Regions from separate parts of the Paenibacillus sp. MMS20-IR301 genome, predicted to be linked through region 3. Evidence: riboswitches for the same ligand, from Rfam matches in the RefSeq annotation. Region 3 holds a riboswitch; each other region holds the start of a gene.
What was found. Region 3 has a riboswitch for cyclic di-AMP ahead of LOS79_RS07330 (APC family permease). Riboswitches for the same ligand answer to the same signal wherever they lie in the genome.
Positions count from the first base shown of each region.

Region 1: it holds a riboswitch for cyclic di-AMP, as region 3 does, so the genes downstream of both, LOS79_RS24950 (resuscitation-promoting factor) here and LOS79_RS07330 (APC family permease) in region 3, are expected to answer to the same signal.
Region 2: it holds a riboswitch for cyclic di-AMP, as region 3 does, so the genes downstream of both, LOS79_RS24595 (C40 family peptidase) here and LOS79_RS07330 (APC family permease) in region 3, are expected to answer to the same signal.
Region 4: it holds a riboswitch for cyclic di-AMP, as region 3 does, so the genes downstream of both, LOS79_RS02460 (alpha/beta fold hydrolase) here and LOS79_RS07330 (APC family permease) in region 3, are expected to answer to the same signal.

Region 1 is NZ_CP135275.1:5,836,315-5,844,269, reverse strand. It holds gene LOS79_RS24975 (tRNA1(Val) (adenine(37)-N6)-methyltransferase) at 1-767, shown strand, start outside; gene rsmI (16S rRNA (cytidine(1402)-2'-O)-methyltransferase) at 764-1,669, shown strand; gene LOS79_RS24965 (AbrB/MazE/SpoVT family DNA-binding domain-containing protein) at 2,183-2,437, opposite strand; gene LOS79_RS24960 (HD domain-containing protein) at 2,744-4,027, shown strand; gene LOS79_RS24955 (TatD family hydrolase) at 4,082-4,852, shown strand; cyclic di-AMP (ydaO/yuaA leader) riboswitch at 5,053-5,282, shown strand; gene LOS79_RS24950 (resuscitation-promoting factor) at 5,569-6,732, shown strand; gene rnmV (ribonuclease M5) at 6,912-7,463, shown strand; gene rsmA (16S rRNA (adenine(1518)-N(6)/adenine(1519)-N(6))-dimethyltransferase RsmA) at 7,460-7,955, shown strand, end outside.
Region 2 is NZ_CP135275.1:5,763,418-5,771,372, reverse strand. It holds gene motB (flagellar motor protein MotB) at 1-326, opposite strand, end outside; gene motA (flagellar motor stator protein MotA) at 310-1,110, opposite strand; gene LOS79_RS24620 (hypothetical protein) at 1,315-1,608, shown strand; gene LOS79_RS24615 (4a-hydroxytetrahydrobiopterin dehydratase) at 1,801-2,076, shown strand; gene LOS79_RS24610 (c-type cytochrome) at 2,200-2,556, opposite strand; gene LOS79_RS24605 (GNAT family N-acetyltransferase) at 2,683-3,168, opposite strand; gene LOS79_RS24600 (C40 family peptidase) at 3,410-3,901, opposite strand; cyclic di-AMP (ydaO/yuaA leader) riboswitch at 3,907-4,050, opposite strand; gene LOS79_RS24595 (C40 family peptidase) at 4,450-4,878, opposite strand; cyclic di-AMP (ydaO/yuaA leader) riboswitch at 4,936-5,074, opposite strand; gene LOS79_RS24590 (hypothetical protein) at 5,303-6,100, opposite strand; gene LOS79_RS24585 (M1 family aminopeptidase) at 6,145-7,955, opposite strand, start outside.
Region 3 is NZ_CP135275.1:1,652,750-1,660,704, forward strand. It holds gene LOS79_RS07315 (ATP-binding protein) at 1-104, shown strand, start outside; gene LOS79_RS07320 (DsbA family protein) at 237-953, shown strand; gene LOS79_RS07325 (disulfide oxidoreductase) at 950-1,384, shown strand; cyclic di-AMP (ydaO/yuaA leader) riboswitch at 1,611-1,770, shown strand; gene LOS79_RS07330 (APC family permease) at 1,900-3,717, shown strand; gene LOS79_RS07335 (iron-hydroxamate ABC transporter substrate-binding protein) at 3,915-4,943, shown strand; gene LOS79_RS07340 (FecCD family ABC transporter permease) at 5,122-6,180, shown strand; gene LOS79_RS07345 (FecCD family ABC transporter permease) at 6,180-7,214, shown strand; gene LOS79_RS07350 (ABC transporter ATP-binding protein) at 7,387-7,955, shown strand, end outside.
Region 4 is NZ_CP135275.1:605,481-613,435, forward strand. It holds gene LOS79_RS02430 (Na+/H+ antiporter subunit A) at 1-1,814, shown strand, start outside; gene LOS79_RS02435 (Na(+)/H(+) antiporter subunit C) at 1,802-2,137, shown strand; gene LOS79_RS02440 (Na+/H+ antiporter subunit D) at 2,134-3,609, shown strand; gene LOS79_RS02445 (Na+/H+ antiporter subunit E) at 3,616-4,095, shown strand; gene LOS79_RS02450 (Na(+)/H(+) antiporter subunit F1) at 4,092-4,388, shown strand; gene mnhG (monovalent cation/H(+) antiporter subunit G) at 4,378-4,722, shown strand; cyclic di-AMP (ydaO/yuaA leader) riboswitch at 4,736-4,872, shown strand; gene LOS79_RS02460 (alpha/beta fold hydrolase) at 4,880-5,695, shown strand; gene LOS79_RS02465 (response regulator) at 5,837-7,435, opposite strand; gene LOS79_RS02470 (sensor histidine kinase) at 7,835-7,955, opposite strand, start outside.

The DNA of each region.
Region 1 (7,955 bases), 3.5 Mb from region 3:
CATTTAATGATAGCGCCGTAACTCTGCATGAAACGGAACGGATAGATGATTTGCTGACCCATGATCTGCGGATTATCCAGAGTGACGAAGTATTCAGCTTCTCGATGGATGCTGTGCTGCTGGCCAGGTTCGCCGGGGTGCCGCCGCGCGGAAGAGTGCTTGATCTGTGTACCGGCAACGGAGTAATTCCGCTGCTGCTGACCACCCGTACGAAAGCTTCTATTGAAGGAATAGAAATTCAGCCCCGTCTTGCCGACATGGCCCGGCGCAGTGTAGCTTTGAACGGGCTTACGGAGCGGGTTCTGATTCATGAAGGCGATTTGCGGGAGCTGCATACTACTTCCGGTTATGGCGTATATGATGCTATAACGGTTAACCCGCCCTATATGCCGCTTAACGGAAGCGATCTGAAGCTGAACTCCCATCAGGCGATGGCCCGGCATGAGATTGGCTGTACGCTGGAGGAAGTGATCCAGGCCTGTGTCCGGCTGGTCCGTACCGGCGGTAAGGTCAGTATGGTGCATAAGCCGCAGCGGCTCGCGGATATCATCAGTTTGATGCGCAAGCACCGTCTCGAGCCGAAGCTGATTCGTTTTGTACACCCGCGTGCTCACCTGGAGGCCAATATGGTGCTAATTGAAGCTGCCCGGGACGGCAAACCGGAGGTACGTTTACAGCCTCCTTTAATCGTATATAATGAGGACAATCAGTACTGCCCGGAAATTATGGATATTTATTATGGGAATAAAGAGGATGCCAGCCAATGACTATACAATGCCAAAGCAGCTTTCAAAATAATAACGACGCAATGAGGCCGGAGGGATGCGGTTCTCTGTATCTGGTGGGGACGCCTATCGGTAATTTGGAGGATATGACCTACCGTGCAGTACGCACTCTGAAGGAGTGTGATATTATTGCCGCAGAGGATACACGGCAGACGCGCAAATTGCTAAGCCATTTCGAAATTACACCTGCTATGCTGTTCAGCTATCATGAGCATAATAAGGCAGCGAGCGGACCGGAACTGATACGCTATATAATAGAAGGAAAAAATTTGGCGCTGGTCAGCGACGCCGGCCTGCCGGCGATTTCCGACCCCGGAGCTGATTTGGTAGCCCTCGCTGTAAGTCAGCAAATTCCTGTGATTCCGATCCCCGGAGCTAACGCGGCGCTGTCAGCTTTAATCGCCTCCGGGCTGCCTACCGCCGGTTTTACCTTTATCGGATTTCTGCCAAGAGAACGTAAGGATATCCGTGCTGTCCTGGCCCCCCTCCGTGCTGCCCAAGGGACCCTGCTTTTTTATGAGTCACCGCACCGTGTTGCCAAAACACTGGTTCATCTGCAGGAGGCGTTCGGTAACCGCAGAGTTGTCCTGGCCCGGGAGCTGACCAAACGTTATGAGGAATTTCTGCGCGGAACTATTGAGGAATGCTGTGCATGGCTTGCGGAGCATCCTCCGCTAGGCGAGTACGTAATTGTGCTGGAGGGGGAGAGCAAGGAAGAGGCTCAGCTGGCGGAATCATCCTGGTGGCGTGAGCTAAGCATCGCAGAGCATGTTGCTCATTATGCAAGCTCAGGTAGCCCCCGTAAGGAAGCAATGAAGAAGGCTGCGGGTGACCGCGGACTGGCTAAGCGTGATATTTATAATGCATTGCTGGAGAAGGAGTAAGGAAATAGAGCAACGTTATTGAGCAAATTTATAACTATTTAAGCTTTAAAAAATATTTTGATGATCGAAGCAGCTAATGAAATAGTTGTATTTTATACACTTTTAAGGATATAATTATTCCTTATATTAGATATAAATGTATTTTTTACATTTATATTAATGGAAAAAGGATAATTTAGAGGATTTATCTGTATATAATTGTATTAAATACATCTAAAATTATCAGACGAGTAATTTGGTATTAAATAACTGTATAGAATACAGTTATCCAATATTTCCAAAAGCAATTATCTGATCTTACACAACACTGAATGCTTCCGGGTGTCCAGAGGGCCGGGGCCCTTGGGGCCCTACCCATTGGGAAGGGTTTGGGAGGGGAAGCTGTAAAGGGGAATCCGGGGAAAGTCTCCCAAAAAAACCATAAAAAATACCTCCCGCGGAGACGGGAGGCCAAGGAGATATAAAAAGGTTAGAATTAACAATTTGATTAGTTCCTATTATAACCTATTTGATTTAGTTTGTCACAGGGGTAGGGATAGCAGAAATGCATTCGTGACAAACAATTTTACCTTTGAAATAGGTTACATTCTCAGCATTGCCGCAGAAAATACAAGCTGGCTCATATTTCTTAAGCATGATCCGCTCACCGTCCACGTAAATTTCGAGCGCATCTTTTTCTCCAATGCCCAGTGTGCGGCGCAATTCAATTGGAATAACAACCCGTCCTAGCTCGTCTACCTTACGTACAATTCCTGTTGATTTCATCATTACAATCGTTGCTCCTCTCAATTATCAAAAGCGTCAATATTCGACATTGTTCACTGTTTTATGATATTTATAATACCAACCATTCCCAAAACAGTCAACCTTTTTTGAGGCGAATTTTAAGGAAACTTTTAAGGATACCATCATACTGCTATTGGAGCAGCGAATATCCAATAATTAAGCCTGAAAATTATTTGTCGATTTGTAAAAGTATAAAATGTCATAATTCGACAAAGTGCGACATTGTTTATTATTATAGCTTTAAATCAATCCTATTTCTATTGAAATTAATAAAAGGAGTTGAACCTTATGAAGCAGCTGCTGAGCGAAGAAAAGGTATTTAAGGACCCGGTGCATAATTATATCCACGTGCAGGATACCATTATCTGGAGACTAATCAACACCAGGGAATTTCAGCGCCTGCGGCGCATCCGTCAGCTTGGCACCTCATATCTTACTTTTCATGGAGCGGAGCACAGCCGCTTCTCTCACTCACTCGGGGTGTACGAGATTACCCGCCGGATTATTTCCCAGTTTGAACGAAGCGGTTATAAGGATTGGATGCCTGAAGAGAGTCTGCTTACGCTGTGTGCGGCGCTGCTGCATGATTTGGGGCATGGCCCGTTTTCTCATTCTATAGAAGAAGCCTTTGAAATGGACCATGAGGATTGGACCTGCCGGATTATTATGGAGAATACTGAGATTACCGCTATTCTGCGTGATGTATCTGAGGATTTTCCCCAGAAGGTGGCCTCAGTTATTTCCAAAACTTATGAGCATGAAATTGTTGTCAATCTGGTGTCGGGGCCGCTGGATGCAGACCGGATGGATTACCTGCTGCGGGATGCTTACTATACAGGGGTAAACTACGGAACCATTGATATTGACCGGATTCTGCGGATGCTGCGCCCCTACGACGGCCGGGTTGTTGTGAAAGAGTCAGGGATGCATGCAATCGAGGATTATCTGATGTCCCGTTATCAGATGTACTGGCAGGTCTATTTCCATCCCGTAACCCGCAGCTCGGAAATTATATTGCGGCAGATTCTGCGCAGAGCGAAGGAGCTTATCCAGCAGAATTACACGTTCCGGTTCATGATTGAGCCGTTAAATGATTTGTTCCGGGGTGAAGTTACGGTAGAACAGTATCTGCTGCTGGACGAGGCACTCATGCAAACTGCGTTTATGCAATGGACGCTGGAGGCCGATGAAATCTTAAGCGACTTGTGCAGCCGTTTTATTCATCGTAAACTGTATAAATATGTGGAGATGGAGCATCTGGATTCGGAGACCATTGATGAAATCCGCAGCAGCTTTACCAGCGCAGGACTATGCGCGGATTACGACCTGGAAATTGATTTTCCGACAGATCTTCCTTATGACGTATTCCGTCCGGGAGACGGTTTCGACAGCAAACAAATTCTGCTGCTTGACCGGAAGGATAAGCTGCGGGAAATTTCTGAAGTATCGGATATTGTGCGCTCCATCAGCGGGATTCACCGTGGCAGATATCACCTCTATTTTCCGCAGGATAAGCTGCAGAAAGCCCTTCCGCAGCTCCCGCCGTCTATCGCTGATATTTTTGCCAAATAATCTGAAAAAGCTTGGAATTCATCATAGAAATCAAGCATGAAAGGATGACCAGTAATGCAGTTATTCGACACGCATACTCACCTCGATGCTCCGCAGTTCGACGAGGACCGCGAAGAGGTGATTGAGAGAGCCCTGGCCTCCGGAGTCAGCAAAATGATTAATATCGGCTTCAACCGGGAAACGATTCCAACCACGATGCAGCTCGCCGAGAAATATGATTATATTTATGCAGCAGTTGGATGGCACCCCCAGGATGCTATCACGATGAAGGACGGCGATCTCGAATGGATTGCTTCCCTGTGCAGCCATCCCAAGGTGGTAGCAATTGGAGAGATTGGGCTTGACTATTATTGGGACACCTCCCCGAAGGATGTGCAGCATGAAGTGTTCCGCAAGCAGATCGGACTGGCCCGCGAGCTGAAGATGCCGATCTCTATTCATAACCGTGATGCCCATGAGGATGTAATCCGGATTCTGCGGGAGGAAAAAGCGGGTGAGGTCGGAGGTGTGATGCACTCGTTCTCGGGCAGCTGGGAAAGTGCCAAAATGTGCCTTGACCTGGGCTTCCACTTGTCTTTCGGAGGACCGATCACTTTCAAAAATGCAAGGGTTCCCAAGGAGGTGCTGGCACAGACTCCACTGGACCGGCTGCTCATCGAAACGGACTCGCCTTATCTGACTCCGCATCCCTTCCGGGGCAAGCGAAATGAGTCTGCGCATGTAAGGCTGGTGGCTGAGGCTGCCGCGGAAATAAAAGGGATTGATTTACAGGAATTAGCGGAAATAACGTATGCGAACGCACTGGAACGATTTGGGATTGTTTGAAAACGGGAGAAAAAGCAGTGAAAAATGAAGTATAGACGATATATTAAACTTTTTTAATCGGCAAACGGCTGATTATTACAATATTTTAATCATTTTTTTGCGTAAACGTGGTTGAATCGTCCTTTACAACATGCATCAAAACAGGATATCATCTTTTCAGTGCAGTGAGCTGTTGTTACTGTGACAGTCACTTTTTTTCATAGATCGTCTCGCTGAGTCTCCGTATGGAGAACGGGGGAACCAATAAATGCCCTGCCGCATGCCCGTACATAGAGTACAACACAGAAGTGCCGCAGACTTTATTCGATTTCTTCACGTGGTCTTTGGGGTGAATTTGAGGGCAACCGCCGTGAGCGGGTGACCTGAGATAGGGCGTCTCTCTTATGCCCGAACCCGACAGCTAACCCCGTAAGCGCAAGTAAGAGAGGAAACCTCGTGCATAGACATTCTCGCGTTATTTGACACCGGAGAAGCCACGAAAGAGTCCTCTGAGAACTCTTTTTAGGCTTTTTTGTTTTTGAATAATGTGTAAATTCCAGCATACTGTTATATAACAGGTATCTGGAGAAGCTATGCCGGGCAGGCGATCCATGAGCAGGAAACGCTGAAGCAATGCGGGCGTATCCTGTTGCAACTCAAACTTAGTTTCGTCAGAAATGATTCAGTCACCTTTGATATAACTTGGACGACGGGGCTATGTAAGGAGGATGGAAAGAGTGGGCGTATTCCAACCAGAGGTATCCCATGATTCGCAATCATCCAGCAGGTCTTTCGCATTACGGTGGAAGCAAGTGAATCCTCGCGTACTTTCACTTGCAGGTGCAGCCTCAATTGTTATCGCACTGTTAATTCTGCTGTACGTACACGGTGCGAGCAAAAAAGAAATAGTATTAGTTATCGACGGAAAAGTGCAGACACTGGAGACACGCGAAGCGCTGCTCAGTGATGTGCTGGCCAAAGAACAAATCTCGCTTCAGCCGCATGATGAATTATCTATTGGCCTTAGTGATGAAATACAAGACGGCGACCGTGTCGTAATTACCCGTGCGCAGAAGCTTACGCTTATTGCAGATGGTGCAACCAAGACGCTTTACACCACCGAAGATTCCCTCGGAGATGCCATCACCAAGCTGGGCTACAGCCTGGAGGGCAACGACAAGATTTTCCCTTCGCTTGATACCGCAGTTACATCAGACATGGAAGTTAAGATTGTCCGTATTACCAAGCAAACGGTACAGCGGACGGTAAGCTTGCCTTTCAAGGTCATTAAAACCGCAGATCCCTCCCTGTACGTGGGGGATGTAAGAGTTGCACAGGCAGGCAAACCGGGCGCAATCATCCAGCATATCGAGAAGATATACCAGGATGGTGAACTGGCCTCCATGACTATGGTCGGCAAAGAAGTCCAGACGGTGACCAAAGACAAGGTTATTGCGGTTGGTACCAAGGCGGTTCCGAAGCCAGTGGTAGCTGCGACTGTCGCAACGAAAACTTCCAAATCTACAACTACCTCCAAATCAACTAAAGTCAGCGCGAACAACGTCATCAGCAAGGCGGGCGTAGATTTCGAATACAAAAAAATGATCAAAAACGTATCCATGACGGCATATTCCTCGGAAGAGCCTGGAATTGGAACAAAAACTGCCTCCGGCACACGCGTAACGGAAGGCCGCACTATAGCTGTTGACCCGAATGTAATACCAATTGGCTGGTGGGTGTACATTGAAGGATTAGGGTTTCGCCGAGCAGAGGATACCGGCGGTGCCATCAAAGGCAACAAGGTGGATGTCTACTACGATTCACTGAGCCACGCCCGTAATTTCGGGCGCAAATCACGGACGGTCTATGTCATCGGACCTGTGAAGCCGGAGCTTAATTAACCGGAAGCCTTTTGCAAATTAGCGGTTTATAAGATATAGTGTTGGTAGCACTTACGAAACTTAGGAGAGCTGCCGCTCATCACTTATACATTCTTTAGCCAAAAAGAAGAGGAGCGAATCCTCTTCTTTTTGTGTTCCGGGATTAAGTTTTTAGAGTTCAGAGTAAGGAGTAATGATTGATGATCAAGGAATTAATTGTGGTTGAAGGAAAAAGCGATACCGTCGCCGTTAAGCGGGCTGTAGAAGCGGATACGATTGAGACGGGCGGTTCTGCAGTAGACCGCAAGGTTATTGCCAAGATTGCATTAGCCATGGAGCGCAGGGGAGTAATCATCCTTACAGACCCCGATCATGCCGGGGAGCGGATCCGCAAAATTGTCTCTTCTAAGGTACCCGGATGCAAACATGCGTTCATTCCTGAGAAGGATGCCACACGCAAAGGTGATATTGGTGTGGAGAATGCCTCGCCTGAGGCTATCCGTCATGCACTGGAGCATGTTCATACCTCATTTGAAGGCGCGCCGGCGCTGATCGGGCTGGATGATCTTATGGCTGCCGGTATGATGGTGCATGCCCAGGCCGCCGAGAGAAGGATGCAGCTCGGCAATCTGCTTGGGCTCGGTTATTGTAACGGCAAGCAGCTATATAAGCGTCTAGCGATGTTCGGCATCACCCGCGAGGAGTTTGCACAGGCTCTCGCCCAAATTGACCAGGGAGGCAGTACTTCATGAGTGGTAATGAGAATATCTCATCCCCAACAAGAACCAAAGCCATTATTCAGCGTTACGGATTCTCCTTCAAAAAAAGTCTGGGCCAGAACTTTCTGATTGACCAGAACATTCTGGATAAAATTGTGGATGCCGCTGGTCTTGACAGTACGGCCGGAGCGCTGGAAATCGGACCTGGTATCGGAGCTCTGACTGAAAGGCTGGCCATGACTGCCGGAGCAGTCACTGCGGTGGAGATTGACCGCAGACTGATTCCGATCCTCCGGGATGTACTGGCACCTTATCCCCATGTAAAGATCCGTAATGATGATGTGCTGAAGGTGAATCTGCAAGAGCTGTTCAGCGAGGATTTCGCTGGCAGGGACCGGGTCAGCGTAGTGGCTAACCTGCCGTATTATGTAACGACTCCTATTCTCATGAAGCTGCTGGAAGAGAAGCTGCCGCTTGATAATATCGTCGTTATGATCCAGAAGGAGGTTGCTGAGCGTATGGCAG
Region 2 (7,955 bases), 3.6 Mb from region 3:
AGATCCTCCTGCTCTTTGGCACGAAGTTTGGAGATCTCGGCGGTACCTGTATTTTTATCTATAACATTATTCATTTTATCCTTATTACCTTGGTCGAGTTGAGTACTGGTAGGCGAGTCCGAGCGGAACTCCAGTACGCCGCCGCCGCCGCTAAGCGCTGAATTGAAGGCCTGGGCCATCTGTTCAAACTTCTGGGCATCAGTGGCACTCATGGCATACATAACGAGGAACAAGGCAACGAGCAGGGTCATCAGGTCGGAATAGGGCAGCAGCCAGGATTCATCGGCATGCTCTTCGTGCTCCTCATGCCTAGTCTTTTTGCTCATTTGCGGAACCCTCTTTCTCGCTCAACTTAGCACGTTCGGACGGGGTCAGGAAGACGGACAGTTTCTGGTTAATTGCTATAGTGGATACCCCGGATTGAATGGATAAGAGGCCTTCCACCATCATCAGGCGGACTTCAATCTCACGTTTGGAGATCCGCTTAAGCTTATTGGACATCGGGTGCCACATTACATAACCGGTGAATATACCGAGCAGAGTGGCAATGAATGCTCCGGCAATCGCGTGGGCCAGGACATCCATGTTACTCATATCCCCCAGGGCGGCAATCAGCCCGATAACGGCCCCGAGTACCCCGAGTGTAGGGGCGTACATTCCGGCTTGCGAGAAGATCAGGGCTCCGGCCTTATGTCTGTCTTCCGTAGCGTGAATGTCTTCCATAAGAACATCGCGGACAAATTCCTGGTCGTTACCATCAATAATCATCCGCATGCCGTTGCGGAGAAAGGCATCCTCGATCTGATCAACATTGGATTCCAGAGCCAGCAGCCCTTCGCGGCGGGTGATGGAGGCCCATTCCATAAACATAGTAATCAGTTCGCCCTTGCCGACCATTTTTTTCTTTACAATAAGGATTTTTATTAGTTTAGGGAAGTTTTTGACTTCAGACATAGGAAAGGCCATGAAGATCGACGCTGCCGTACCGAGAAAGATAATGACATAGGCCGCCGGGTTATTCAAGCTTGTCAGTGGAGCGTGCTTGAGTACCATCCCCCAGACTACTGCGATTAGACCAAAGACTAAGCCTAGTATTGTTGAAATTTCCATTTATGCACCTCGTCCATGAGAATTGAAAGTGATCCGGATATTCCGCGTTAATCATCCTTGAACCGCGGAGGGACACACTGCACGTAACCGAATTACGTATATTCTTATTTATCGACAGCATTCCCTTTTTTGTGAAGTGATTTTTTCGGCTATAATAGATAAGGTAAGTTATTATTCATCAGTGAAGAAAACGGAGTGATTGACGTGGGAGTAAAGCATGGCAGAGATTACAGTGAAATATTAACAGATTTGACCGGTGCGGTCGGGCGGATTTCCGACGGGTATATTTTCTTTGAGATGGAGCCGGATGAGTGGGCAAATCTGCCTGAGGAGTCGAAGCAGGAGGTTTGGGAAGCACTTGCGGAGGATCTGTTCTATGCCTTGGGCAATGAGCCTGTAATCAAGGTCGGAAGCGGAGTTGTCATGTACGATAAGGATACACACCGGATCAATATTCTGCTCGGTGATGAGGATCTGGCATCGGTTGTTCTGGTGTAGCACGGAGGCGTCCCCGGGAGCCGGGTTTGTCCGCAGCCCTCGGCCCATGTTAAACTTGAGGTGAGAAGTACTATTCGCCGGGATTTGAGAATACATTAAATCGAAAAAAATCTTTAGCCTGGCACATCCCTTGGACTTCAGAAGCTGAGGGATGTTTATTTTGAGGGCCAACTAAGGTAGGGAGGGAACAAAATGCAATATACAGAGGAAGAACTGCTGGAGCAGATCGGCAAGCTGGACGGCTGGAGGCTGGAGCAGAATACGATGGTGCGCAAATATATGTTTGGCGAATATATGAAGGGCATTGCTTTTGTAGACGAGGTTGCCGCAATATCAGAGGCATTTGATCATCACCCGCATATCACGATTGATTACAAGACCGTTATTCTGCGCCTGGCTGCAGATGTGGAGAAGCTTGATATCCGTCAGGCTTATGAAATTAATGATGCTTTCGAGAAGAACCGTTAAAGATTATAGAACTATGCCAAAAGCAGCTATGTCTGTTCTATAAAAATGCCCGCGCACGGATACCTGATATCCTCTGCACGGGCATTTTACTTATTAAATCAGTCTGGTATCCTTGTACCGGAGTTATTTCTTCTCAGACAGCCAAAGCGCAACATTCGCAATTTCCTCCGGGGCCAGCTTATCCTTGAAGGAAGGCATCTGTCCGCGGCCTTTGGTCACAATGCTGAAAATCTGACCCGCATCATGCTGCCCGCCTTCCTGCTGGAGGCTCGGCCCTACCCCGCCCTGAAGCTGGTCGCCATGGCAGGAAATACAGCTCACTTTGACTGTAGCCTCTGCACTGGCTGCATCCAGCACCACCTCAGGCATGGTCGGCTTGTTCTCTTCGGCTACTTCGGATTTACCGGGCAATGTGAACATTAAGACTACCGCAAAGGCGCAGGCGGCAAAAAACAAACCGCTCATAATCCATTTCTGCATCTGCATCCGTCCCTCCCTGTAAGCTGCTTCCTTTATTATACTGGAAGGTGAAGCGTTATCATAGCATTTGTGACAAAAAAATGAACGGGTATTCTGCGAAATTTTTAGACACATACAATAAGAAGGTTATTTCTCATAAACCATGCAATAAAACGGCTTATTGCCCGTTGGTGTTCTGCGTTCATAGGTATCGGTAATGGTAAATCCGCATTTCTGGTAGGCGCGGATGGCGCGCTGGTTCCAGGTTAATACCTCCAGATCGATCTCCCGCTCAGGATAACGGGCCAGAGCAGCCTGGACGATGGCTTTCATGAACAGATGCCCCATGCCGTGACCGCACAGATCAGGCCGCATGCCCACGCCGAGACGGACTACGCCTTCCATAGGAAACAGCTGGGCGAAGCCGCAGAGAATACCTTGGCCGTTCACGACCGATACATACTGCTCGCTGCGCAGCTGCGGGTCTCCGAATTCAACACCGAGCGCCTGCATCTGCTCCCAGGACATCCAGCCGTATATATTATACGGGGGCCTGTAATTCCACTCACAGATCGCAGCTGCATGCTGCGGCTCCATAGGAACCACATAAAATGTAACAGGAGTACTAATCATAACGGGGACCTCCTTTCAGGAGAGAATACTTCTTGTAATAATTATATACAAAACCAGCAGATTGGACGCAAATAACGGCCGGAAATGCAGAAACTTGACAAACGCGAAAAAATATTTTATGAAACGGCATTATGGGTGTTTGACGGATATAGAGCGGGGTAAGTACTTTTATAGACAAAAAAATAAGCCCTTCCCCAAGATTTCGGCAAAAATCCTGGAAAAGCGCTTATCTTAGAACTGCTTATTGCACATCGTCATTGTCTTCGGAATCTGCAGCCACGCTCTTGTAAGCATCCGTACTCATAATCCGTTTGGCGCCAACGTAGCGGTTGACGTAGTAGCTGTCACTCAGCGAACTGATAGTTACACCACGTGAGGAAGAAGCATGTGCGAACTTGCCTTCGCCAACATAAACGCCGACATGGGAAATGCCTTTACCGCTTGTGTTGAAGAAAACAAGGTCTCCCGGTCTCATCTCGTCACGGGATACAGCCGTACCCATCTGGTATTGGGAACCGGATTGGTGTGGCAGGTCAATACCGATCTTATCAAAAACATACATGGTAAATCCGGAACAGTCAAAACCGCTTGTTGTTGTGCCGCCGGATACGTATTTGGTCCCGATGGCTTTGTCGATCACTTTATCCATTTTGGAATCCGCGAAAGCGCTTCCTGCTCCGATGGTGAAGATGATGGAAAAGCTTAGTACTGCGGCTGCTAACTTCTTCTTCAAAAGTAAATACCCCTTCCAAATGCCTACGAGGTTAGCTTAAGGGTTCGGTTGAAGGTCCCCTATGACCCCTCTTAGAATAGGAGGTCAATTCACCCAAAGTTGGTTCCCCCGTTTCCCTAACTTGTTAGGAAACTCGGCACGACTGTTGATTAGGATTAGCTGTTTATTCAATACATGACAAAACCTTTGTAAAAACAGATTCAATAATTACAAAAATGTTACTAAAATCTCACTGCGATAATTGTAACAAAGACTAGGGCGCTTGGCAATCACTTATAACATATTAATGCATTTTTTTTGCACATTTTAGAGTTATAGGTGCTTAGAAAGACTCATATTTACGTACAAGGTAAGCTACAGGTAAGTTATTTCGAATAATTTATTAAAAATCCGGTGAAAAAGCTGTTTCATGGTTTGCAGAAATGTGTAAAAGGTAGAATAAGGAAAAGGAAAAACCCGGAAATGATTACGGCAATAATCAAGTTCCGGGCCTGTATAAGTTACATTTAGTGTTAGAGGATTCAAAATCCGGGGAAATAATCAAGAGTTCAATCGTAAGCGACAGCCTGATAGGCGGTAGTGCTCATTACCCGTTTGGCGCCAACGTAGCGGTTGGCCCAGTATGCCTGACTCAGCGAACTGATGGTTACACCATGTGAAGTGGACGATTGTGCAAATTTACCTTCTCCGACATAAATACCGACATGGGAAACTCCGTTACCCAGCGTATTAAAGAAAACCAGATCGCCGGCACGCAAGTTACTTTTTGCGACGGCTGTTCCTACGTTGTACTGCGCTTTAGAAGTGCGGGGCAAAGTAAGGCCGATATTTTTGAATACGTATTTGGTAAACCCGGAGCAATCGAAACCGCTGGTGCTTGTGCCTCCGGTTTTATAGGCCGTACCAATTGTTTTAGAGATCACAGTATCCATTTTGGAGTCTGCGAAAGCGCTGCCTGCTCCCAGTGTGAATACCATCACAAGACCCAGCGCTGCTGCGGTGCATTTCTTCTTAAAATTCTGACTTCTCAAAAGATGTACTCCTTCCAAGGCCTGCGAGGTTAGCTTAAGGATTCGGTAGAAGGTTCCCCTATGACCCCTCTAAAGCGAGATCAATTCACCCAAAATATGGTTCCCCCACTTCCCGGTGCAAGGAATTAGGCGTTTTGTGCACCAGAACAGTGACTTGTCAGCAAAGGTTAATTTCATAAGTTACAGGTTAAGTTACAGGTAATGTTCAGATCCATCTTAAAGATTACAAATTTGTTACTAGTAGTACAGGCATCATTGTACCAAAGGATTTACAGTTTTGCAAATGCAGCGGCTGGGCCCGTACAAAAAAAGAGTCTTGCGCCCTTTGAGGGAGGCAATGACTCTTGTAGTATGCCATTTTAACAGCAGATTATTGTGGAAATGATTTACTGGACCAGAGATGATACTGTGCGGCGATTCCCCACATTTTGAATAAGGTAGAGGGCAGGAAGGCTCCCTGGCGCAGCAGAAGGGCCGGCAGGCCCGGACAAAGGATGGCAGAGGCACTGCAGAGGATCAGAGTTAACAGACTGCCTGCTCCCATGACTGCCGAGATGAGAATAGACTTCAGCAGTACCTTCAGGCAGATCAGCAGAGAAGCGAACATGCCGCTGCCGGCGGTATAGCCAAACTGCATATAGAGCAGCAGCTTGCGGATGAGGAAGAGGTAGATGAGCCAGCCCAGGACGTAAGGCGCCAGCAGAAGCAGCTGCGGATAATTAAGAATGCCGCTGACAAGCAGCGGGTACATAGCGGGAAGCAGCCAATAGAGCGGGAGAAGGATGAGCGCCCATTCTACGAGACTGAACAGCAGCACCGGGAGCCCATAACGCTTCATTCCGGGAAAAAAGAACAGCCCGCGCGCCCCCGCGCGTTCCTGATGAAGCTCATGCAGCAGCCCTGCCCGGATAAAGGGGGACAGCAGCAGCCGCAGAAGGGACAGTCCCAGCAGCAGCCACAGCCACCGCAGCACAGCAGGGTCACTGTACAGGGCTGTGCGCCCCTCAATGTAATACAGCAGCCTGCCCATTCCGCTGCCGCCGGCGCTGGCATCCGGATAACGCAGCAGTACCGGAACGACCGCGCTTTTGATGAATTTGTACATAAAGTAGCCCCAGAATAGCCGGTAAATGAATAGCAGAATCAGTATATAAAATTGCTCTTTCATGCTGTGCCAACCGCGGGTTATTGAACTTTTCACAATCTTTCACCTCACCAGACCAGAGTTCCGAGCAGGGTTTCAAGCAGTGTAGTGATACTGACAGTCCAGCGGGAAAGCTTGCTGTATTCAAGCTCTGCCATCCTGAAATTGTTAAGATGCTTACTTTCCAGCAGGATGGAATGCTCCGGATCAACCTCCGCGGAGACCAGCGGCGCTTTGTAGGATAGCTCGAAGGTAGTGCTCTTGCCCGCACCGTTCCAGTATTGCTGTACGGTATATCCGTCCGAGAAGGTGAATTTCACAGGAACATCTGCATAATGGCTGCCCTGGTTGCTTACATCCACAACAGCATCATACTGCAGGCCATCTCCTTCGCTGCTGCGCTTGACAGAGAGCGAGATGTCATCTACTGCAAAGTCAGGAGCGCCTCCGCCATATACATACTGGTCAAAGTAAGTCTGCCAAGACTGCTTGGTCACTTTCTCCACAACCTTTTGGAAGTCGGCGGTGGTAGGATGCTTGAAGCGGTATTTACGGGCATAAGCCGCAAGAATGGCATCCATATTTTTGGTTCCGGTAAGCCGTTCAATATCCTTCAGCACCAGCTTGCCCCGGATATATACATTCCGTGTATAGGCTTCATCCCCGCTGTACTTCCAGGTTGCAAGCTTGAGCGGCTGAGCGGAGGTGACCAGGCTCGACTGCAGCGGAAGGCTTGAAGCTACGCCGTATTCCTGTTCCATCAGCCGGTCTTCGGCATAGGAGGTGAAGCTCTCATCCAGCCAGGCTTCCTCGAATTCATTGCTGGCAACCATGCCATAGAAGAACTGATGGCCGATTTCATGGATTACTGTGCGCTCAAGTGTAGTGCCCGGCGATGCCTCTGCTGCGCCGAAGGCCGTAATCAGCGTCGGGTACTCCATGCCTCCGGCCCCGTTGCCTGACTCAGGCGGGACTACAATGGACAAGGTGGAGTAGGGATAAGGCCCGTACCATTTGCTGAAAGCCGTGAGGGCAGCCTCAGCAGCCTGGAAGTAGCGCTCCTGGAGATCCTTATGCAGCGGGTCCAAATAGAGCTTAATCCGTACCCCGGGCACCTGCGGCGCCGAGAAGGCCTTCTCGGCGACAATGAAATCCGGTGATGCCGCCCAGGCGAAATCATGAACATCATCAGCGTAGAACTGATAGATCTTGCGGTCGCCGGCCAGCTTCGCATTCTTCACCGGGAACCCGGTTGCAGCAACCGTGTAACGGGACGGAACGGAGATGGTTACGTTGTAGATGCCGAAGTCACTGTAGAATTCGGAGGTGCCGTGATACTGATGCAGATTCCAGCCTTCCTCCCTCAGCCCCCGGGTGCCGGCAGGCTCGTAGACGCTAATCTTGGGGAACCATTGCCCGGCCATAACGAAGTTACCTGCAGTGCCCATGCGGGCGAATATTTTGGGCAGCTTGACCTCAAACTTAAGCTTTAGCGTAACGCTCTCACCGCTGTTTACCGGCTGGGGCAGATGGACCTTGAGCAGGGTTGTATCCTGTACATTGCCGTCGTCAGGCTGAACATACTGAGTGCGCTGCATAAGTGAAACTCCCTCAGAGGTGCGCAGATCTGTCAGGGTAAGGCTGCCGAATCCGCCTGCAGGCATAGAATCTCCGCGAAGCGTGCCTCCGGACTCCTTCATGAAGGTGGTATTGCCGGAAGCGAATGCGTTAGGGTAGAGGTGAAAATAAAGCTCCTGCACCGGCTTCTTGCCCGGATGTGTCCAGGTCATCGTTTCAGTTGCGGTTAAAGTTTCCGTATCCTCCAGCAGCTGAACATCGATGTGATATTCCGTGACCCGCTGGCTTAATGCCTCAGATG
Region 3 (7,955 bases):
GGTTTCTGTTCAGAATTATGCTGCAGTCACTGGAGCAACCGGCGGAACTGATATTCACTCAGGAGAAGAAAAGCGGATTTCCGGCAGATAATGCAGCTGTATAATTCAGGGTTTGCCAAGGAGAGAATTTTAATTATATAATTGAAAGTAACTTATCTTTTATCACGATAGTCCTGAAGGACGGAAAGGAACTCTCTTTGAGCAAACCTAAAAAGAACAATGCCGCAGTTCCCCAAATGAGCAAACAGGAGAAACGCAGGGCAGAGCAGGAGCAGCAGAAGCAGAAAACGAGAATTCTGATCGTGAGTACAGTAGCACTGGTCGTAATTATTTTCGCCGGCTTATTCCTCCTGGCCTCGAAGGACAGCTCCACTACCGCTTCAAATGCAGATCCGGTTAATTTCAATTACAGTGAGATGGCGCGGCTCGGCAAAGAAGACGCCCCAGTCAAAATTGTGGAATTCGGAGATTACAAATGCCCGGCTTGTGCCCAGTTTACCGGGGTAATTAAACCGCAGCTTGTGCAAGAATATGTGAATCAGGACAAAGCCGCCTTCTATTTCGTCAACCTGGCCTTTGTCGGTGATGATTCAAGAACAGCCTCACTCGCAGCATTGTCTGTCTATCATCAGGACCAGGAAGCCTTCTGGAAATTCTTCGATGCAGTGTACGCTAACCAAGGCGATGAGAATGAAGAGTGGGCTACAACGGATTATCTGGTAAGTCTGGCGAAGCAGCTGGAGCTGCCGGTAGACTACGATTTGATGCGTAAGGATATTGAAGACCAGACCTATTCCGCTGAACTGGAAAGAGATATCGAACTCGGCAGAAGCTCAGGGGTCACGACAACGCCTTCGATCTTCATCAATGGAGTTAAGGTAGCTGAACCGTTCAATATCGAAGCTATCGACGCTCAGATCCAGCTGGCTGCTGAAGCAGGGACTGCACAGTGAGTGCCTTTTCTGCCTTTTGCCGGCGCAACTGCCTCTACCTGGCCTGGTTTGTCTCTGTCATTGCTGTGGCAGGGAGTCTGTACCTTAGTGAAGTTCTGAAATATGAGCCCTGCAAGCTGTGCTGGTTCCAGCGCATCTTTATGTACCCGCAGCTCTTCCTGCTCGGGATCGCCACCTACCGTGGAGATAAGCGCATCATTCCGTACGTGCTTCCGCTTAGCCTGATTGGCGGGAGTATCTCAATCTATCACTATGCGGAACAGAAAATACCGGCACTCAGCAAGGTCCTTCCATGTACGATTGGTGTTCCCTGCAATAAGGATTATCTGAATTATTTCGGATTTATTACGATTCCTTTGCTTGCCCTGATTGCGTTTGCTTTAATCGCAATTTTGCTCTGGACAGGACGTAAAGAGGATACAGCAGAGTAAGAAGGCTGCCGGCACAATAATAAGATTGATTTTTCCTTTAATTTTGGACAAATAGTTAGGCAGAAATGCTGCAAAATCACGCCATAATGGGATAATAAGAGAGAATGAAAGATCCAGACATACCGGATGTTAGATTTGGTTGTTTTGGATGCTTTTCATTCTTTTTTCATTTGTTTCAACGCTTTACGGAAAGCCTGTTGTAGACTAATATTAGTCCTTGTGAGAAGTTGAATATGCGCTGAATTTTTCGGAAGGAAAAACGGGGGAACCACACTTGGTCTTCATGACAAAGGGGTGAATCGGACCGGGGTCACATACCCGGAACCGTAGGGCTACCACAGCCCGAATCCGCCAGCTAACCTCGTAAGCTAACAGTGGGATAATGACCATGCACCCCTTAAGCATGCGGATCATTTCCGTATGCTTATTTTTGTGCCTGCATTTATGAAATCCACTTTGAAAACAGCGCACGGAATATCCGATTCAACTCAACCAAGAAAGGAACTGTTACTACGATGGTAAGCAAGGTAAAACGACTATTGATCGGACGTCCGATGAAGTCGAACGAACTCGATCATGAAAAGTTATCCAAGGTGAAAGCACTGGCTGTCCTGTCTTCTGATGCGCTCTCGTCTGTAGCCTACGGAACAGAACAAATCTTAATTGTACTCGTGGCTGCCGGATTTACAGCTATATGGTACTCATTGCCAATTGCCTTAGCCGTACTGGGCCTGCTGGCTATCCTGATTATGTCCTACCGGCAGACTATCTTTGCCTATCCGCAGGGCGGAGGCGCATATATCGTTGCCAAAAGCAATCTGGGCGTGCATACCGGACTTCTGGCCGGCGGCTCGCTGCTGGTGGATTACATTCTGACTGTGGCCGTAAGTGCTTCAGCGGGTACGGATGCGATCACTTCAGCTTTTCCAAGTCTGCATAATCATAGTGTATTAATTGCGGTTTCTGTAATCCTGCTCTTGACAATTGTCAATCTGCGGGGCGTTACCGAGTCTGCTTCCTTCATAGCTATTCCGGTGTACCTGTTCGTTGTCTCCATCTTCGTGCTGATTATCGCAGGGTTCATCAAGTATATGACCGGCGGTGCGCATGCGCATGTGCCTGAGATCGGGTCAGCGGTATCGAATGTCAGTATGTTCCTGCTGCTCAAGGCATTCAGCTCTGGCTGTTCGGCACTTACCGGGGTTGAGGCGGTCTCCAATGCTATTCCTAACTTCAAGGCTCCTGCGGAAAAAAATGCCGCCAAAACCCTTATGCTGATGGGTCTGATCCTCGGGATTATGTTCACTGGAATTACGCTGCTGGCTTACTGGTACGGTATTATGCCGGATGAGAAGGCGACGGTGGTCTCACAGATTACCGAATCGACCTTCGGCCGCGGCGGTTTGTACTTTTTCATTCAAGGGATTACAGCAGTGATCCTGTTCCTGGCAGCTAATACAGCTTACTCGGCATTCCCGCTGCTGGCCTTCATGTTCGCCAAGGATAAATATCTGCCGCATGCCTTCATGGTCCGCGGTGACCGGCTGGGCTTCTCGAACGGTATTATTTTCCTCGGAGTGTTGTCGGCTGTACTGGTAGCAGCATTCCATGGGAATACAGAAGGGCTGATCCCGTTATATGCAGTCGGGGTATTCATCCCGTTCACACTGTCCCAGCTGGGCATGATGGTGCAGTGGTTCAGAACCAAGCCGCAAGGCTGGAAGAGCAAGTTCGCGGTTAATACGGTAGGCATGCTCACCACCTTGACGATTACCCTGATCTTCATTATTACCAAATTCTCAAGCGTGTGGATGGCTTTCATCTTCCTGCCGCTCGTCATTATTGTGTTCCACCGGATTCACCGTCATTATATGAATATTGCCGATCAGCTGCGGATTTGCCCGGCTACCGATAAGCCCTGCATCAAGGGAAGTACGGTTGTCGTTCCCGTTGCGGGCGTAACCCGCGCGGTGCTGCATTCGATCAGCTACGCAAAGTCCTTGACTGATAATGTAGTGGCTGTCTATGTAGGGTTCGATGAGGAAGAGATTCATAAGATGGAACAGAAGTGGGAGGAATGGAATCCCGGTGTCCGGCTGATTGTACTCCGTTCGCGGTACCGCAGCATTATCCGCCCGCTGGTGAAGTTTATCGATACGGTAGAATGGAAGACAGCGTCAACTGATCATATCACTGTATTAATTCCGCAATTTGTAACGAAGCACTGGTGGCAGGCGGTTCTGCATAATCAGACCAGCTTGTTCATCCGCTCTTATCTGATGAATCAGAAGGATATTGTTATTGCAACCGTTCCTTATCATTTGCACAAATAAACATTTCTGAAGAGATGTGAACAGACAGTTCCTGCAGGCGGGGGAGCTGTCTTTTTAATGTGACAGGGTTGTTTTATATAAAACTAAACAATTTTGTTGACATAGAGAATGAGAATCAATATCATCTAATAATATGAGGCAAAGGCATCAGGCACCTTTGACCGATCAAAGAATGTAAATACAGGAGGGGTAATCAAATGTTGTCGTTCAATCTGCAAAGACCGAAGAGTATGAAGCTGGCCGTGGCCGGACTCATGACCATGACGGTACTGCTGTCCGCATGCGGTAATAATAATGCTGCAAACAGCGGAGCGGCTGCAACGGCTGCACCGGCAGCTGAAACCACGGCTGCACCTACAACTGCACCGGCAGAAACAGCTGCACCGGCTGCGGAACAAACGGTGACAGACGCAATGGGGCATAAAGTTACGATCCCGGCGAACCCGCAGCGTGTACTTGCATCTTATATGGAGGATTATCTGGTGGCTCTCGGTGTGACTCCGGTTGCCCAGTGGTCCGTAGCCAACGGTATTCAGGAATACCTGGCAACCCAGCTCAAAGATATTCCAACGATTAGCTATGACCTTCCGCTGGAGGCTGTAACCAGCTTCGCTCCGGACTTCACCATCGTACAATCGGAAGGCCTCGTTCAGAACGGGCTGTATGACCAGCTGAACAAAATTGCACCTACGTATGTTCTGGGTGATGAGGTCAGCAAAGACTGGCGTGCAAGCTTGCTCCGGATCGGTGAGCTGTTAGGGAAGACTCCTGAAGCTGAGAAAGCCCTTGCAGATTATGATCAAAAAGCGGCTGATGCCAAGGCGAAAATCACCGCTTCAATCGGTGATCAATCTGTAGCGATCCTGTGGCTGGTCTCCAAGAACTTCTTTATCGTAGACGAAACCCGCAGCAGCGGGGCGGTACTGTATGGTGATCTTGGTTTGAAGCTGCCGAATCTGGTTACCGACATCCCGGCAGAGTCCAGAGCAACCTGGAATCCAATCACACTTGAGAAGTTGTCCGAGCTGACTGCAGATCAGATCATCCTGGTGAACAGTGACGGGGCGGATGCAGCTGAAATTACGGATGGCGCAATCTGGAAAGGAATTCCGGCTGTAAAGGCGGGGAATGTTCATGAGTTCGGAAGAGAATCCAGCTGGCTGTACAGCGGGCCGGTAGCTAACTCCAAAACCATTGATGATGCCCTGAGCAGTCTTGTAAAGTAAGCAGAGCTGCGGTAAGAAAATTTACCGCCTGAGAATGTGCAGGTCCTTGTATCTTTCAGATACGATGATCTGCACGTTTTTTTTAGTACTGTATAAGTTGTACAATTTTCATATATTTGCGATAATGAGAATGATAATCAGTCAGGTGCTCGTAATAATCCTGTTAAGGAGTCGGCTTATGGTTTCATCTACAAGATCCACACTTCATTCTTCTGCTGCTCCCGGAGACCAACCGGTAAAGTCGCGGCCGGTTGCCGCAATGACTATTCTGGTGCTTGGGATCGCAGCAATTATTATCGGGCTGATGTTATCCGTATCTGTAGGTGCTGTGGATATCAAGCTGGCCACCGTATGGGCAGCGGTCTTCCGGTTCAACCCGGAGCTGTCCCAGCATCAGGTAATCCGTGAGCTGCGCATTCCCCGGGCCTTGGCCGGAGCGCTCGTTGGAGCCTGCTTCGCCGTTGCCGGGGCGATTATGCAGGGGATGACCCGCAATCCGCTGGCCGACTCGGGCCTGCTGGGACTGAATGCCGGTGCGGGCGTGGGCCTTGCGCTGGCCTTTGCTTTTGCGCCATCACTGTCATTCGTGTATATCCTGTTCTACTGCTTCACAGGTGCGGCTGTGGCCTCACTGCTGGTGTTCGGCATCGGCTCGCTCTCCCATAGCGGCCTTACGCCTCTGCGGCTTACTCTTGCAGGCGCGGCAGTCAGTGCCATGCTGCTGGCAATCAGCCAGGGGATAGCGATTCTGTTCAACCTGTCCCAGGACATCGCATTCTGGATGGCGGGCGGGGTTGGCGGGGCGAACTGGACGCAGCTTACAATCATCTCCCCCTGGATCGGGGCGGCCTTGACAGCTTCTTTGGTGCTCTCGCGGTCCATTACACTGCTGAGCCTGGGCCGGGATGTTGCGGCGGGGCTTGGACAGCGCACACGGCTCGTGCAGGCTGCCGGGATCATCATAGTGATCATACTTGCCGGAGCTGCAGTATCGACGGCCGGGCCGATTGCTTTTGTCGGATTAATGATTCCGCATATTACACGTTATCTTGTCGGCGTCGATTACCGCTGGATTATCCCTTGCTCGGCGGTTCTTGGAAGCCTTCTGATCCTGTTCGCGGATATTGCGGCAAGAATGATCAATGCACCGTATGAGACTCCGATTGGAGCCTTAATCGCTGTAATCGGGGTGCCGTTCTTCATCTATCTGGCCAGTAAGCGCAAGGGGGAGCTGTAATGAACCGGACACTTGCAGTATCCTCAGTGAAACCGCGCCGCGCCAGGGAATTCAGTATTCTGGGCATCCTTGCCGGACTAATCGTCCTTATGTTTGTTATCAGTATGAATACCGGATTCATGCGGCTGTCTCCGCTTGAAGTTCTACATACCCTGCTTGGAGAAGGCAGCAAGCAGCAGAAGCTGATTCTGTTTGATTTCCGGCTTCCGCGTATCGTGATCTCCTTGCTGATCGGCGCGGGGTTTGCTGTATCAGGCAGCATTCTGCAAGGCTTGTCACGCAATGCCTTAGCAGAGCCTTCTACCTTGGGGATTAATGCCGGTGCAGGGTTTGCTGTCCTGATTTTCATTTCCTTTGTCCCTGCAACTACGGCGGCCCCCATCTTTGTCCTGCCGCTGCTGGCGCTGGCAGGTGCCGCCCTTACGGCAATGCTGATCTATCTGCTGGCCTACCGCAGAGCAGACGGACTATCACCTACCCGGCTGATTCTGATCGGAATTGCCGTCGGTGCCGGCATTTACGCATTTCAGCTCATCCTGTCGCTGCGGCTCGATCCGCAGAACTATCAGTTCGTGGCGGTCTGGCTGGCCGGCAAAATCTGGGGCGGGGACTGGCGGTTCGTGCTTGCCCTGCTGCCCTGGATTCTCATTCTGCTGCCCTTTGCTTTGTATAAAGCGCAAGTACTCAATGTGCTGAACCTGGGTGATGATACGGCAAAGGGGCTGGGGTTGCCGCTCGAGCGGGAACGGCTGCTGCTGTTAGCCGCTGCCGTAGCTCTGGCCGGCGCTTGTGTCTCGGTAAGCGGCGCCATTGGCTTCGTAGGACTGATTGCGCCGCATCTGGCCCGCAGGCTCGTCGGCCCGCGCCATCAGATTCAGCTGCCTGCAGCTGCACTGGTTGGTGCGCTGCTGCTGCTGACTGCAGATACGGTCGGGCGCTGGATTCTCCAGCCTGCAGAGGTTCCTACGGGTATCGTTGTAGCTATCATCGGCGCGCCGTACTTTTTATATCTGCTCGCCAAGTCAAGGGCATAAGGAGCACGGCTCCATAAAACTTTGGCTTATGCTTACGAAGCGAGTTTTTGCGAAGAGTTATTCATAGAAGCGTATGCTTCAAAAACTTAAGCTTATGCTTACGAAGCGAGTTTTATTGCGCAGTTATTTCTAGAGGAGCATGGCTCCATAAAACTTTTAAGGAGTGAAGATCATGTCGGAACGTTTAAATACCGAACAGCTGAGTATCGGCTATGCAGAGGCAATGATAGTAAAGGGGCTCAATCTGTCGCTTCCGACAGGGAAAATCACCGCACTGGTCGGGGCGAACGGCTCCGGGAAGTCAACGATTCTGAAGACAATGGCCCGGATTATGCGGCCGAAGAGCGGCAGTGTCATGCTGGACGGAAAGTCGATTCACAACCTGTCCACTAAAGAGGTGGCCCGCCAGCTGGCCATTCTGCCGCAGAATCCGACGGCCCCGGACGGGCTGACAGTTTCCGAGCTGGTCGGTTACGGGCGTTACCCGCATCAGAAGGGCTTTGGCACCATGACTCCGGAAGACCGGAGCATCATCGCGAACGCAATTGCCGTAACCGGCATGAATGAGTTCCATGACCGCCCGATCGACCGGCTCTCCGGCGGCCAGCGGCAGCGGGCCTGGATTGCGATGGCTCTGGCACAGCAGACGGATATCCTGTTCCTCGATGAGCCGACGACCTTCCTCGATATGGCTCATCAGCTGGAAGTGCTGCAGCTGCTGCAGAAGCTGAACGATGAAGA
Region 4 (7,955 bases), 1.0 Mb from region 3:
TTAAAGGCAGCTTGTTTATGGTCGTGGGTATCATTGACCACGAGACAGGTACCCGTGAGCTCCGTAAGCTGGGCGGTCTCATGTCGCTCATGCCAATTACCTTTTCAGTGGCCCTGATCGGAGCCTTCTCCATGGCAGGGCTGCCGCCGTTCAGCGGATTCCTCAGTAAAGAAATGTTCTTTACTTCCGTTCTGAATATCCGGGAGTTTGACCTCCTAAGCTCAGGGTCGTGGCTGCAGCTCTTTCCTGTAATCGCCTGGATCGCCAGTGTGTTTACCTTTGTATACAGTATGATTCTCGTCTTCAAAACCTTCGGGGGCAGGCTCCAGCAGAACAAGCTGGATAAGATTCCGCATGAAGCGCCGCTGGGGCTTTTACTGCCGCCGGTGATTCTAATCTCACTTGCTGTCCTGTTCGCCTTCTTCCCGGGGCTGGTTTCGGGCACACTGATTGAACCGGCGATGGCCTCGATCCACACCGGTCTGCTTGCGGCAGACGAATCCTTCGGGGTATCTATTCATTTCTGGCATGGCTGGACACCGGAGATCTTCATGACGCTTGGCGTTGCGGCTGCAGGTATGCTGCTGTTCAAAGGCTATAGCCGGATGAAGGTGCTGGACCGTGAGGCCAGCGGAAGAAATACGCTTAACCGTATTTATAACGGCTCGCTGCAATGGCTGGAACGTGGTTCCCGGCGGCTGACAGATACGTACATGACAGGCTCTAACCGCCATTATCTACTTTATATCTTCAGCTTTTTCATTATCGCTCTGCTGACCGTTCTGCTGGGGCAAAGAGGAATAAGCTTCGGGATGAATCAGTATGCGCCTTTATCCTTTTATGAGATAGCTGTTGTAGCAGTGATGCTCCTGGCTGCATTTGCCGTGCCTTTTGCTAAATCGCGTGTTAATGCGATCCTGTTCACCGGTGGTGCAGGGTACATGGTGACCCTGCTCTTTGTTCTCTTCCGGGCGCCTGATCTTGCGCTTACCCAAATGATTATTGAGACGGTGTCCGTTATCCTGTTCCTGCTCTGCTTCCGCTATCTGCCGAAGCTGAAAGGGCAGAAGGAGCCGCTGCGCTTTAAGCTGCCAAATCTGGTCATCGCGCTTGGCGGCGGCATCACTATAACGCTGGTTGCGCTGGCAGCGATGGGCAGCAGTCCCTTTGAACCAATCTCCGAGTTCTTTTTGAAAGAAAGCTACAATTTGGCTGGAGGGAAGAATGTAGTCAACGTCATTCTGGTGGATTTCCGCGGATTTGATACCCTGTTCGAAATTATGGTGCTGGGGATTGCCTCACTGGCGATTTATGGTTTAATTCATTTGAGGATGGAGCCTGATCTGCCACAGCCGGGAAAAGCCCGCAAGAGCAGTTCACTCCGCAGTAATGATGTGATTCTGCAGACGATGTCGAAGGGGATCGTTCTAATTATTATCGTATTTTCCTTCTATTTGTTCTTCGCCGGACATAACCATCCGGGCGGCGGTTTTATCGGGGCCTTAATGACATCTGCCGCGCTTGTACTGATGGCGGTTGCCTTCGGCATGGACCAGGTCCGCAAGGCCTTTCCGGTCAATTTCCGTTTACTCACTGCAGTAGGATTGTTAATAGCCATCCTTACAGCGTCGGGCTCGTTTTTGTTCGGGGCCCCTTTTCTGAGCCATGCTTTCGGCCACTTTGATCTGCCTGTGCTCGGGGATACGGAGCTGGCGACTGCCGTCCTGTTTGATCTGGGCGTGTACCTGGCCGTAATTGGTGTCACCATGAACATCATCTTATCGATCGGAGGGGATAAGTCTTGGAACTCTTAATGGCGGTAGCAGTCGGAATCCTTTTTACTATAGGCATTTACCTCATTCTGTCGAAGAGCCTGCTGCGCATTGTATTGGGTACATCCCTGATGACACACGGTGTCCATCTGCTGCTTCTGACTATGGCCGGACTCAAAAAGGGTGCAGCGCCGGTCCTGGGTACAGGGGCGGATACTTATGTTGATCCGCTGCCGCAGGCGCTGATCCTGACCTCCATTGTCATCAGCTTTGGGGTCACGGCCTTCTTTTTCGTACTTGCATACCGATCCTATCAGGTGCTGGGGACGGATGAAATGGATAGTATCAAGGAGGAGAAGGAATGAGCAATTTATTAGTGCTGCCGATTCTGATTCCCCTGAGTACTGCGGTTATTCTGATTTTTTGTAAGGAGAAGATCCGGCTGCAGCGCGGAATCAGTGCTGTCAGCGGGTTACTGAATATACTCACTGCATTATTGCTGGTTTCACGCGTCCATACTGAGGGGATACAAACCTTACAGATGGGGGGCTGGATGCCGCCCTACGGCATCGTTTTTGTAGGAGATATGTTTGCTGTACTGCTGGTCATGATGGCTTCGCTTGTCAGCTTTGCAATACTGCTCTATTCATTCAGCAGTATAGGAGAGAAGCGGGAGCGGTATTATTACTATACATTCTTCCACTTTTTGCTCGTAGGGGTGTATGGCTCCTTCCTTACCGGGGATATATTTAATTTGTTTGTTTTCTTTGAAGTGATGCTGATTTCTTCCTATGCGCTCATTTCACTTGGAGGAACAAGGCTCCAGCTGCGGGAAACATCCAAATATCTGCTGATTAATATTGTATCCTCAACACTGTTTGTAGCAGCAGTAGCGTATCTCTATGCAGCAGTGGGGACGCTCAATATGGCTCATCTGTCCCAGCGTATTGCTGAAGCCGGTCAGGGGGGCGTGCTGAACGTAATTGCGATGTTATTCTTAATCGTATTCTCTCTGAAGGCCGGACTGTTCCTGTTTTTCTGGCTGCCGGGCTCCTACAGCGCCCCCCCATTTGCGGTCAGAGCGTTGTTCGGTGCACTGCTGACCAAAGTAGGGCTGTATGCAATCATTCGTACATTTACACTGTTATTTGTAAATGATACAGATTTCACACAACCATGGATTACCTGGATGGCGGTAGCCACCATGATCCTTGGCGGCCTGGGGGCAGTGGCTTACAACGATATTCCGCGTATTTTGAATTACAACGTTATTGTTAGTGTAGGTTTTGTAATCTTCGGACTTGCTGCCGGGACCCCCGGTTCACTAAACGGCGCGGTGTTCTATCTGCTGCACGATATGCTGGCAAAAGCCCTGATGTTCATGCTTGGCGGGATGATTATCACCGCTGCAGGGACAGAGCGCCTAGCTGGAATGGGCGGCATGATCAAAAAATATCCGCTCATCGGCTGGATGTTCTTTATCCTGACCCTTGCCTTGGTGGGCATTCCGCCGCTTAGCGGCTTTGCTGGTAAACTTCTGATTATCCGCGGGGCTCTGGATGCCGGCATGCTGGCGTTATCGCTCATTGGTCTGGGATCAAGCTTCCTCGTGCTGTATTCCTTAATCAAGATATTCAGGCTGGCATTCTGGGGCAATGAACCGGAGAAAGAACTGCCACAAGTCAGGTTGAAGCATTCTTCGGCCGTTGCCGCATGCCTTTTGGTGCTTGTAATCCTAATGGGGATAGGATCTGAGGCGATATATACCTATGTATCACAGGCTGGAGAAGTTCTGTCCTCGCCGGCACTGTATATTGAATCTGTGATGAAGGAGTAGAGGGCTATGATGCTGCAGATCGTGCTTAACCTTTTGATTGCTTTCTTGTGGATGTTCATGAACAATAATATTTCCGGTGGAAGCTTCATTGTGGGGTATCTGCTTGGAATTGTGCTTTTACTTGTCATGCAGAAATCACGGAAACAGCCATTCTATCTTAGACGTTTATGGGCAGTGCTGAAACTTCTGCTGATCTTTGCCCGTGAGCTGACAGTATCCAATTTTGTAGTGATTGGTCATATTATCCGGCCGAAACTCAACATACGCCCTGGTATTTTTGCTTATGAGACTGCCTTGACCTCGGCGTGGGAAGTTACCTTGCTGTCCTGCCTGATCTGCTTGACTCCGGGAACATTAACGCTGGATGTCTCAAGAGACGGAACAACCCTGTATATCCACGCTATTGATATTAAAGATGCAGAGGAGATGGCAAGCCAGATCCGAAAAAGTTTTGAGCAGACCATACTGGAGGTGAGCCGCGGATGAACCAGCCCATATTGACTGCTGCTCTGGTAATTCTGGGGCTGGCGCTGCTGGCCTGCGTATTCCGTCTTCTGGCAGGGCCGACCCGTTCAGACCGCGTTGCCGCCCTGGATACGATAGGAATTGATGTTCTGGCAATGATTGCAGTGATCTGCATGCTGCTGGATACACAGGACTTTCTGGAAATCATTCTGGTAATCGGTATTCTTACCTTTATTGGGACAACAGCGCTGGCCAGATATATTGAACGCGGCATTGTGATGGAAGAGGAAGGAGGAGACAGAAATGACACTTGAACTGATAGGTAAAATTCTGGTCCTGCTCGGCGCGATATTCTGCGGGCTCAGCGCATTTGGCTTGATCCGGTTGCCCGATGTGTATCTGCGCTCGCATGCGGCCACCAAAAGTGCAACATTCGGGGTGCTCTGTGTGCTGGGAGGTGCGTTTCTGTACTTTCTGTTCGCTGACGGTACCATCAGTATCAAGCTGCTGCTCGCGATTCTATTTGTCTTCATTACTTCTCCGGTGGCAGGTCATCTAAACGGGCGTGCTGCTTACCGTTCCGGGGTCCCTTTATGGAGGGGCAGCGTCCGGGATGATATGAAATCCTCTATCGAGAAGGATCAGTAAATGCCTGCAAAATAATGATAATTCGCTGAATCCCACATTGGGAGCGGGGGAACCAGGTATCTGGGGTGAATCTCGAATAATTCGAGCAGGGCTATGCTCACTTGAGCCCGAATCCGGCAGCTAACCTCGTAAGCGTACAAGAGAGGAGTCATATGCAATGCCGCATATTGAAGTTAATGGGACCACACTATACTATGAGGTGTCGGGCAGCGGTCTGCCGATTGTTTTTCTTCATGATCATTCGACCTCGCATCGTATGTTTGAGCCGCAGGCAGATTATTTCAGCAAACGGGCTAAAGTGATTCTGTTTGATCTGAGAGGGAACGGGCAGTCCGGTAAAATGGATGTGGAAATTAGCAGAATAGTGGACACGCAATGTGAGGATTTAAAAGGGTTGCTGGACGGGTTATCTATTACTAAGGCTGTAATCGTAGCTTGTTCGAGTGGAGCTGTTCTGGCGCACAAGTTTGCTTATCAGTACCCGGAGCGGGTTATGAACATGGTTTTGGTAGACAGTTATTTTCATAGTAATTATACGGCGGCAGCCGGTAAGGTAAAGGAGTTTCTGGAAATCTGCGCATGGGCGGCCCACTATCTTCCGGCGGAAATGTTCATCCGTTCTTTGCGGATCACGTACAACAAATGGTATGAAGCTTACCGTATCCTGAGGGGTGAGCTATTGCATGAACGGACGACGGAGCTTATTAAGCAGCGCCTGGCCCTGCGGCACACGGATAGCTGCGGGTTCGCGCTGCGGCTGAAGATTCCTGTTCTTTGTGTATCAGGCAACCGGAATGAGTGGGTGCTGGAGCAAGTGAAGAAGGCGGCGGCCCGATATTCGTTTGCACGGTTAGCCATACTTGAGGATGCGATGTACCCGAGCCACCTGTGCCAGCCCGAGCACTTCAATAGGCTGCTGCTTGAGTTTTTACAAGACCAGCATGCATTCGAGCGATCGGCATCCGGGAAGTAGAGGATTGCCTGCTGGATTTCCCGTTCAGGGATCTTGGTCAAATAGGAGCCTAGCCTGTTTACTTTTTTGACAGAGATCCCGCAATGATTGGTACATCTTCCGCAGGCGGCACACACTCCGTATTACCCGCCTCACACCGCCTCACTCCGCATTGCTGCGGAACTGGTTGGGGGTGATACCTTTATACTTTTTGAACACCTGGTAGAAGTATTTCGTGTCATTGTACCCGGACTGCAGCGCGATATCCTCAATCCGCATGCCCGGGTCCTTGAACAGCAGGCAGGCACGCTCGATGCGGACCTTGTGCAGATAGTCGGTGAAGCTGATTTTGAGCTGCTGCTTGAACAGCAGGCTAAGGTAACCCGGGGTAATGTAGATTTCCCGCGCGACAATCTCGCGGTTGATGTCCTTCATATAGTTCTGCTCGATGTACAGCTTGGCCGATTCAAGCAGCTTGTTGCTGTTCTTCTTGGAGGACAAATGCTCGCTGACTCTGAGGGCAGTCTCCAGCAGCGACTGGAAAATATTATCCAGACTGGAGCGGGACAGGACATGAATCAGCTCGGTCAGATTTTGCCCGAACACCTTATTCACGTTGACGTTGTTCTCAATACACAGCTTGTACAGGGCGAAGAACAGCGCGAAGCTCGATTTGATCACCTGGTCCCGCGACACGGTTTCGGGCTGCAGTGCCACATTAAACAGCGACAGCATCTCGGTGATTTCCTCGCTGGAGCCGCTGCGGACAGCCTTCAGCACCTCCTGCTCCTCATGCAGAGGATAGGAGGACTGGGAGGATTCATCATCGAACTCCCCGCTGAACTCGACGATTTTGCCGGTGCCGGTATAGTTCCGGGTGTTAAGCGCCTGTGAAGCCTCCAGGAAGGAACGCCGCAGATGCTGGATGTTATGATCCAGGCTGCCGATTCCGGCGGAGACGGTGAACTTCAGATAGCTTGCGATATTATCCTGGATAATCCGGATATAGCCGCTTAACTCTTCATGATCGAGCAGATCATCGGTGTTCAGCACAAGGACTATATCATCCTGATGTTCAAAAGCGGTACATACGATAGACTCCGGCAGGGATTCCTCGCAGATATTTTTCAGGCCGTATTTGAGCAACTCGGTGTCCTCATGCAGATACTTCTGGTGCAGCTGCTGGAAGTTGTCGATCCGCAGCAGAATCACCCCGTACATCATGTAGGGGAAGACCAGATTGTTCATTTTCAGATTGGCCAGCAGCCGGGAGTAGGAGGAGCTTTCGGTCAGGATCAGCTGGCTTAATGTCTTCTCCTTCAAGAGCGGGAGGCTCTCACGGAAGCCCTGGCGCAGATGCTCAAGCGAAGTAATCTCCAGCTTCTCTGAACGGATCTGCTCCGTGATGGCGAGAATCGTATTCAGAATCTCCTGTCTCCGGCTCGGCTTCAGCAGATAGTTGCTGGCTCCGACCCGGATGGCTTTCTGGGCGTAGGCAAAATCATCATACCCGCTCATAATGACCGATTTGATATGCGGGTACTTCGCAGATACGGCAGAAATCAGCTCCAGCCCGTCCATCTGCGGCATGCGGATATCGGTCAGCATAATATCTACCGGATGGCTGCTTAAGATTTCCAGTGCCTCCTGTCCGTCCCGGGCTTCTGCCACAATGCTGATGCCGTGGGCCTGCCAGTCGATCAATGTTCTGATGCCCACCCGGGCCCGTTCCTCATCATCCACGATAATCATATTAAACATGGCCGAAGCCTCCTTATAAGACGCATTTAAGTTTGAACGTTATGCTTTATTCGTCACTGCGGCGAACATTTGGACTTCCGGCCGCTAACGCTTCTGCAGGTTCCTGTGAGCTTGAGCTTTTGAATAGTAAGGAAGCAGAGAATTCATTCTATTGTACTTTGTACAGCAGATCACAGCAAAATCAGCCCTAAAATAGAATCTATTGTACTTTGTACACTCGTTTCATGAGTTTTTGGCATTCTAAGCTCATTTTCCTGAAAAGCATTGTACGAAATACAATAGAATAGTTTTTTCGGGCATTTAGCAATGAATCAAATGTATATAATACAATTGCCCTATTGTTACAGGCGTTCTCCTATCGTTAATAAACTTAAGCTTCCAGTTCAAGCTATATAGTTGTCACTGTTCTACCTCAATATCCATAATCGCCGGAATGACGATCTCCACGCGGGTGCCCTCTCCCGGGACACTCGAATAATTCAGGGTGAAATCGCCCTTATAGAAATGCTTCAGCCGGTCG